One region of the Mesobacillus sp. QJM3NY_10 genome, then DNA from elsewhere that is predicted to be linked to it. Evidence: predicted binding sites of a transcription regulator. Region 1 holds the regulator's gene; each other region holds the start of a gene.
The links. The regulator Rex, encoded in region 1, represses fermentation and respiration genes when NADH is low (regulators of the CRP and FNR family bind a similar motif). The targets are predictions, from matches to a motif close to TTGTGAAATATTTCACAA.
Positions count from the first base shown of each region.

Region 2: a site for Rex is predicted at 1,314-1,331, ahead of AC0VX7_RS06845 (nitrate/nitrite transporter). Genes of this name have one in related genera too.
Region 3: a site for Rex is predicted at 784-801, ahead of hcp (hydroxylamine reductase). Genes of this name have one in related genera too.
Region 4: a site for Rex is predicted at 1,481-1,498, ahead of AC0VX7_RS19785 (cytochrome ubiquinol oxidase subunit I). Genes of this name have one in related genera too.

Region 1 covers NZ_CM149675.1:254,875-257,080, reverse strand. The annotation lists gene AC0VX7_RS01425 (CPBP family intramembrane glutamic endopeptidase) at 1-433, shown strand, start outside; gene AC0VX7_RS01420 (YdiK family protein) at 437-637, shown strand; gene AC0VX7_RS01415 (redox-sensing transcriptional repressor Rex) at 661-1,326, opposite strand; gene moaC (cyclic pyranopterin monophosphate synthase MoaC) at 1,355-1,849, opposite strand; gene AC0VX7_RS01405 (ABC-F family ATP-binding cassette domain-containing protein) at 2,028-2,206, shown strand, end outside.
Region 2 covers NZ_CM149675.1:1,367,872-1,370,077, reverse strand. The annotation lists gene AC0VX7_RS06845 (nitrate/nitrite transporter) at 1-1,222, opposite strand, end outside; gene AC0VX7_RS06840 (Crp/Fnr family transcriptional regulator) at 1,591-2,206, shown strand, end outside.
Region 3 covers NZ_CM149675.1:3,076,781-3,078,986, reverse strand. The annotation lists gene AC0VX7_RS15510 (YppG family protein) at 1-79, shown strand, start outside; gene AC0VX7_RS15505 (Hsp20/alpha crystallin family protein) at 167-640, opposite strand; gene hcp (hydroxylamine reductase) at 864-2,165, shown strand.
Region 4 covers NZ_CM149675.1:3,911,743-3,913,948, forward strand. The annotation lists gene AC0VX7_RS19780 (cytochrome d ubiquinol oxidase subunit II) at 1-7, opposite strand, end outside; gene AC0VX7_RS19785 (cytochrome ubiquinol oxidase subunit I) at 4-1,350, opposite strand; gene AC0VX7_RS19790 (phosphatase PAP2 family protein) at 1,629-2,206, opposite strand, start outside.

The DNA.
Region 1 (2,206 bases):
CGCGGCTAGCATCGAAAACATGATTGGTATTGAAATGGGCTCGGAGAATACACAGGAAATCATTAAATTGATTGAAATGTTCCCAGTTATCATTTTGGTTAGCTCGATTATCGGCCCTATATTAGAAGAAATCGTCTTCCGTAAAATCATTTTCGGCAGCCTGCATAAGAAAATGAATTTCTTCTTTTCCGCACTAATCAGCTCTGTCATTTTTGCGCTTGCCCATATGGAGCCGGAGCACGTGATCCTATACTCAGCGATGGGCTTCACCTTTGCCTTCCTTTATGTAAAAACAAAGCGGATCATCGTGCCAATCATTGCCCACGTTACAATGAATACAATGGTTGTCCTGCTTCAATCCGTATTTAGGGAAGACATTGAGAGAATGATAAAAGAAGCAGAGAAAATACAAAGCTTTATTGGGGGATTTTAAGTTATGAAGCAATCGCCTTTATTTTCAGGCATTGTCTACATCTTGTTAGGCAGCTTATTCACCTATTTCGCCATCCAGAATGTAAACGAGACAGGCTGGGGATTCTTTAGCTATTTGCTTGTAGCTCTTGCCACGTTCGACTTCGGGTCCGGCATCAGGATGATTATGTTCCATTTCAAACTGAAGAATGTACAGAAAAAATAGCTCCTTCATGAAGGAGCTATTTTTTATTCGACTGATTCAGTTGTTTCAGTATCTGTTGGATAATGTTTTAAGAAATAAATCAATGACTGCAGCTCAACCGCCAAATCAATGTGATGGATCCTGATCGACGGCGGCACATTCAGCCTCGCCGGCGTGAAGTTCAGGATTCCCTTGATATTCGCCTGTACCAATCGGTCTGTGATCGGCTGTGCTACGGCTGAAGGAACCGTCAGGATAGCTACCTGGATCCCTTCCTCGACGACAACCTTGTCAAGATCATCCATGTGATATATTGAGACTTCGCCGATTTTCGTGCCGACCTTTCCTGCGTCAACATCGAAAGCTATCTTGATTTTCGTATTATTATTCTTTGAAAAATTGTAGTTCATTAATGCTGTTCCCAGGTTTCCGACACCGATCAGGGCAACTTTCGTCAGCTCATCCTGGTCCAATGTCTTACGGAAAAAGGTTAGCAGGTAATTCACATTATAGCCATATCCCTTTTTACCTAAAGCCCCAAAGTAGGAAAAATCTCTTCGGATTGTTGCTGAATCCACCTTTACCGCTTCACTTAATTCCGCGGATGACACCCTTTGCTTCCCTGAAGAATGCAAGTTCAATAAGAACCGGTAATACAGTGGCAAACGTTTTGCGGTTGCCTGCGGAATCTTCATAGCATCATTCGTCATTCTCCATCCTCCACCCTGTCCGTTATTTCTATCTCAACTTTTCTTCTCTCTTGAAATCACCGTTTTTACCGCCGGTTTTTTCGACCAGATATGTCTTGCCAATCACCATGCCCTTATCAACGGCCTTGCACATATCATAAACAGTCAGCGCACATGCTGAAGCTGCTGTTAACGCTTCCATTTCCACACCTGTATTCCCTTTTGTTTTTACAGCTGCGGCGATATTTAAAATATAGTCATTACCATTTTGCTCCCAATCGAACGAAAGGTCAATGCCTGTCAAAGGAATTGGGTGGCACATCGGGATGATTTCGGATGTCTTTTTTGCCGCCATGATGCCTGCTACCTGCGCGACAGCCAGTACATCCCCTTTTTTCATCTTATTTTCAGTGATTCTACTATATATATCTTCGTTCACGGTTATGCTTGAATGGGCGACTGCCGTACGGACCGTCTCCGGCTTTTCACTGACATCGACCATCTTCGCTCTTCCCTCTTCATTAAAATGCGTAAATTCTGCCATGTTAAAGCTCCTTTCTACCAAATAATACACTATTTTATAAAACTTGTGTGTGAACTTTGTTTCAGTGTTCACAATACACAGGGAATTTTTTACACCTTACCACCTATAGCAGTTCGCACATATTGCCGTGCCTATATTATTGGGTTACACTATCTCTAAGGCAATAGAGGTGAAAATAATGATTTTATTACAGGTGAATCAGCTATCAAAATATTTTGCTGCTGATCTTATTTTATCGAATATAAAGTTTGAAATACAGACCAATGACCGAGTAGCGCTTGTCGGCCGGAACGGGGCAGGAAAATCGACCCTGCTGAAAATCCTCGCCGGGTACGAATCTCATGACGGCGGCGAGAT
Region 2 (2,206 bases), 1.1 Mb from region 1:
CTTTTTCAATCGTTCCTTTTATATCTGTGACCATTATTCCCTCTGCTGTGTGATCAATGATATTTTTAGCAAGACTTAATTTTTCCTGATAGTACATCCAGATAACGATGATCAAGCTTGCCAGTGCCACCTGGGATAATGCCATGAAACCAATTGCGTAATGTCCGGTAAGGTTGAACAGGAATGCAAGCATAAGCGGTGGGAAAAAGCCTCCTAATCCGCCTATCGCTGAAACAATCCCGTTGACGATACCCGCTTGCTTTGAAAAATAAAGCGGTACAAGCTTGAAGACAGTTCCATTCCCAATACCGGCACTGATTGCGACTGCGAGACAGCCAATTGTATACAGCGTCAATGAAGGCGTGAACGAGAGCAGGATCCCCGAAATCGTCATTCCAGCAAACACCACCATTAGGATGACAAACGAGTTGAATTTATCCCCCAGCCAGCCGCCAATTGGCCTGAAAAATGTTGCCAGTGCAATAAAGCCTGCAGTCCTAAGGCCAGCATCTACTTTATCAAGCTCAAAATGCGATACAAGGAAATTCGGCAAATAGATCGTGAAGGCTACAAATGAACCAAAGGTTAAAAAGTAGAACAAGCTTAAAGCCCAAAGCTTCTGGTTTTTGTATACGCTCTTGATTTGCTCGCCTAAAGGAGTAACGACCTTGGGCTCTTTTTTGTCACCGAGGAAATAGTTAAGGAAAGCGAATGCTATAAGCAAGACCATGAAAAGCTTGACTGTTGGCTGCCAGCCAAGCTGTGCTGCAATAGCAGGCGCTGAAAACGTTGTAAGTGCTGTCCCAAGGTTTCCTACTCCATATATACCGTTGACAAACCCGTGGCGTTCTTTAGGATAGTACTTCGGCAGCGATGTTACACCTACAGAGAATATCGCTCCTCCGATACCGACAAACAAGCCCCCTATCAACAAATCAGAATAGGAATCAGCGATACTAATGAAGTATACCGGGAACAGAAGGAATGCAAAGCTGATAAAAAACAGTTTTCGTGCGCCATATTTGTTTGTCCAGTATCCAATCGGGATTCTCAGGATAGAGCCGAGAACGACTGGTATGGCAGTGGCCATCGCAATCTGGTTCGCAGTCAGCTGTATATCCTCTTTGATGAAGGGCATTAATGCCGATAAAATAACCCATACCATAAACCCAGCAACAAGACTAAGCGTTTGGAGCGGCAGTTGCACTTTTTGTATTCTCATGATTTCCCCCTTCTTGCTTGCAAATATTTTACTTCACTTTAAATACCGAACGGTTCCTTAGACAAATAGTAAGAAAAATCAAAACCCTTAGATATGACGAACTTCACACCCGCTTTTTTGTTCAATAAACTGTCACAGTTGTTTCTAAACATTAGAAACAACTGGCTTTTTTTATCGATATAATATACCTAGACCGACTTTGTTTCGAAAATGTGAACAAATCGCTTTTATAATGTGACGAGATTTTGACATTTCCTCAATCTTGATTTAGTTAACACTATCTCGGTGTTATTATTATGACAATAAAGATTATGCCACGGACATAGCTCCTACTATAGAGAGCTAAAATCAAAAAAAGGGTGATGACCATGCCAAACACAACTAAAGCAACTCATTCAATTGAAATTAAAGAATTACTCCAGTTTGCCGACCGGACGATCCATGTAAAAAAAGGGTCATACCTGTTCCAGGAAGGCATGGAGGCTGAGGAGCTTTATTTGATCCTGGGCGGCAAGGTCCAAATCAGCAAGGTCACCCAGGATGGCCGAGAGCTTGCCTTAAGGATCTGCGGAGAGAACGATATTTGCGGAGAATTGACACTTTTTACTGATGCACCTAAGTACCTCTTAAGTGCGCTTATCCTTGAAGACGCGAAAATCGCCGCAATCAGAAAAGACGTGATTGAAAAGGAGATCTTCCACAATCCGACACTTGCGTTTGAATTCATGAAGTGGATGAGCGATCATTTCCGTAAAACTCAGACTAAATTCCGCGATTTAGTGCTTAACGGAAAAAAAGGAGCATTATTCTCCACCTTGATCCGAATGACTAACAGCTATGGCGTCCATAAAGACACCGGCATTTTGATTGACCTGCCGTTAACGAACCAAGAGCTGGCAAACTTCTGCGGAACTTCCCGCGAAAGCACAAACCGCATCCTGAATGACCTGAAGCGAGAAGGAATCATTTCAATTAAAAAAGGGA
Region 3 (2,206 bases), 2.0 Mb from region 1:
TACTGCAGGACAGATGATGAATGCCGTGACCCAGGTATCTTCGCTCGTCAAAGGTTTCGGTGGAATATTTAAGGTCTAATTAAATAGAATCCAAAAGGAAACAAAACAAGCAGGCAATTTAATCGGCCTGCTTGTTTATTTTGTTCATTTTTATGGGATCGCAACATCAATCTTGATCACTTAAAATATCAATCTTCTTGCCTTGCTTTTTTGCGATTTTGACTTCAAGCAGGCCGTTTCGATAGGAAGCACGGGTCTTTCTTTCATTGACCGGAACCGAAAAGGGAATCGTTCTGCTTAATTGCCGAGCCGAAGCCATGTGCCTCTCTGTCTTTGCGACATCATTGATTTCCGAAGTAGCGTCAGTCTGATTGACCAGTATTGTCAGGGAATTATTAATAATATTTATGGAAATCTGTTCTCTTTTAACTCCGGGCAATTCTGCTGTCACAATATATTCCTTTTCTGTTTCATGCACCCCAACATTGAAGTGTGAATGTGGAAAGGGCTGTCTGAAAAAATCATCAATGCTTTGCAGTATGCCTTTTACTGGCTTTTCCTGCATCAGCTGGTTCATGGATTTAAACCATTGTTCAAGGGCTTCTTGTCTTTTTGGGCGGTCAGGATGGTTGGTTGCCATCGATGCACATCCTCCTCTGAAGAAATTCTTATAATAGGTTATGTTGAGAAGAATGTCCCTGTTCAAGATTGAGCTGCTTTTACCTTGATGACACTTCATTACTTCGCCTTACCTTTTTGAACACTTTGTGAAAAATGCCTTTAGTGTGATTTAGGTCACATATCCGGAATTTCATCCTCGGTATGCTGAAACAGTAAATAACGCAGAAGAGGGGAATACACAGATGTTTTGTTACCAATGTGAACAAACGCCAACAGGAGGATGTACAGTTGTTGGTGTATGCGGAAAAGATGAAACAATCGCAAGCCTACAGGACACAATGATTTTTGCTTTAAAGGGGATCGCAGCATATAGAACCCATGCCAACCAGCTTGGTTTCACAGATTCATTTGTTGATGCAACAACCCACGAAGCATTGTATATGACATTAACCAACTCTAACTTTAATGTACAAGAACATATCGATATGGCAATGAAGGTTGGAAAATCAGCGGTTCGCGTGATGGAGCTTCTGGATGAAGCGCATACGAGCCGACTTGGTATCCCTCAGCCGGTAAAAGTCAGCCAGAATAAGATTGAAGGAAAATGTATCGTCGTAACAGGACATAATCTGTTCGCGCTTGAAGAGCTGCTTAAACAAACAGAAGGAAAAGGCATCAACATCTACACTCACTCCGAGATGCTACCTGCCCATGGCTATCCGGCATTGAAGAAGTACCCGCACCTTAAGGGGAACATCGGGAAAGCATGGTTCGACCAGCGCCGCCTGTTTGAAAAGTTCCCAGGGGCAATCCTGGCTACGACAAACTGTGTAATGCCAATCAAAGGTTCATATGCAGACCGTATGTTCACTTATGAGGTTACAGGCCTAGAGAATGTAAGAAAAATAGAAAATGATGATTTCACTCTGCTTATTGAAAAAGCTTTGGAGCTTCCTGAAGCAAATATGGAATCTGAAGAGACATTAGTGACAGGCTTCCACCATGAAACAGTGATCGGGCTTGCGCCTGAAGTTATTGATGCGGTAAAGTCTGGTAAAATCAAGCGCTTCTTCGTCATTGCTGGCTGCGACGCACCTGGTAAAGGCGGAGAATACTACCGGGAGCTTGCAACATCGCTTCCTCCAGAAGCTGTTATCCTGACAACTTCATGCGGAAAATTCCGTTTCAATGATGTGGATTATGGTGTGGTTCCTGGAACGAACATCCCTAGATATTTGGATCTTGGACAGTGTAATAACTCTGTATCCACTGTAAAAATCGCGAAGGCATTAGCTGATGCGTTTGAATGTGATGTGAATGAGCTGCCTGTAAGTATCGTTCTTTCTTGGTTCGAGCAAAAGGCTGTAGCGATCCTGCTTGGATTGTTCAGTCTTGGAATCCAGGATATCCGCATTGGGCCTAAGCCGCCAGAATTCATTTCTGACGGAGTGATGGAAGTTCTTCAGGAAACCTTCAACCTGAAGTTGATCACAACTGCACAGGAAGATTTGGAAACAATGATGGGATTAAGTAAAACTGAATAAAAATATGAACGCCCGAAGCAGATAGCTTCGGGCGTTTTATT
Region 4 (2,206 bases), 1.1 Mb from region 1:
GTGTCATCGAAACTCACCTTCCTTCTCCAGTTCCCTGTCTGCCAGTTCTTGTTCAATTGTATTTTTCCGGAACATCCTTGTTAGTACAACGGTGCTGCCAATGGCAAGAATCAAGTATAAACCTGCAAACAGAAGCAGCATCAAATCGACCTGGCCGCTTGTGGTTGCCGCATCCTCAACCTTCATGATTCCTCGAAGGATCCATGGCTGCCTTCCTACTTCAGCGAACCACCAGCCAAGTTCAATCGCAAGTATGGACAACGGTCCACCGAAGACGATCAGCCAGCGGTACCACCTTGTTCTGATGAAACTCCATTTCATCCACACACCCACAACATAGACAAGTGAAAGGGCCGACATCCACATCCCAATCGTCACCATTCCATCAAATAAATAATGAATATACAATGGCGGGATCTCGTCTTCAGGGAATTCATTAAGGCCAATCACTTCAGCGTTAGGATTGCTGTGAGCTAGAATACTTAGTGCATAAGGAATTTCAAGCGCATATTTTACTTCTCCATCATCAAGAACACCATACAACACCAGCGGTGCTCCCTCATGTGTCTCGAAGTGCCATTCGGCTGCTGCCAGCTTTTCCGGCTGGTATTCTGCGAGGTATTTACCAGAGAAATCACCTATGACAGCAGTGGCAATTGAAAAGATAAGTCCAATTTTCATCGTTAAAAATACAGCTTTTTTATGGTAGATATGATCCGATCCTTTTAAGAGCCGGTATGCGCCAATCGAAGCAAGGACAAATGCTGAGGTCATATAAGCTGTCGACAATACATGGGCAACCTTCGTCGGCATCGCCGGATTGAACATGGCCAGAACCGGATTGATATTGACCAGCTGTCCGTTGACAAGATCGAAGCCTTGCGGCGCATTCATGAACGCATTGACGATTGTGATGAACACGGCTGAAAAGGATGCTCCCACCGCAACCGGAATCAATAGCAGCAAATGTTTCTTCTGATTCTCAAACCGGTCCCACGTATATAGATAAATGCCGAGAAAAATCGCTTCAAAGAAAAATGCGAATGTTTCCATGAACAGCGGGAGAGCGATCACATTGCCCGCCAGTTCCATAAAATTAGGCCATAACAATGATAGCTGCAAGCCAATTGCCGTCCCGGTCACAACTCCGACCGCAACGGTGATGACAAAGCCACGAGTCCATCTTCTTGCGAGCAGAATATAATGCTCATCCTGTTTCTTGATTCCCAGCCACTGAGCGATCATGATCATCAGCGGAATTCCCACTCCGATGGTGGCATAAATAATATGGAAGGATAATGTAAGCTCTGTTAAAACACGACTAAAAAAAACTGATTCTTCATTCCCCATTCTTCAATACCCCTTTTCTATCCAGCAAAAATTCGTCCGATAAAAGACAGACCCATGATTGCAGCCACAATAAAGGCCAGCCACATAAGCACTCTTTCTTGTTTTTTATACATAAAGTCACCTCGAAAGTTTGTTCAATAAATCACATTATTGAACAGTCCCAGTTCTAATCTTTTATATAATAAAAATGTGAGAGAAATATGATATGTAATCCATTTCAGCATCTTTCATTTTATTCCCATTCTCAGGATGGTTAAAACGAAAAAACTACGATATGATCAATGCGACCGTTCCGGTATTTCCAGCTTTTCTTTATATCTTTGAAAAAACCAGATAACAGCCGCGACCCATAGGCCGCTGGCAAGAAAGCCTCCGATAATATCACTTGGATAATGGACGCCTAAATAAACCCTGCTCAATCCAATCGCTAGAATCATAAAGGTGCTGAGGAGGATGACAGCGGTTCTCCCTATCACGGTTGGGACATGGCGCCAGAGCAGGAAAGCAAAGATGCTGTAAAAAGAAAAAGCATTCATCGCATGGCCGCTCGGAAAACTGTATCCCCCTATTTCAATCAGCCGGTTAAAGTCAGGACGGGCACGATGAAAATACATTTTCAACAACCTGTTCAGAATCGGTGTAATATAAACAACAGACAGAAAAACAAGGATCTCCAGCCTATGTTTTAACACGTAAAAAAGAAATAGGAAAATTGGAATGGTCAGGATGACGCTAAATTTTAAGGAGCCAATATAGGTAAAGAATTTCATGGCCGCTGTCAGGCCCTCTGCTTCGAGTCCCTGTACCTTATCAATAACAATCTGATCGAATACAACCAAATGTTCAGCCTGTACCA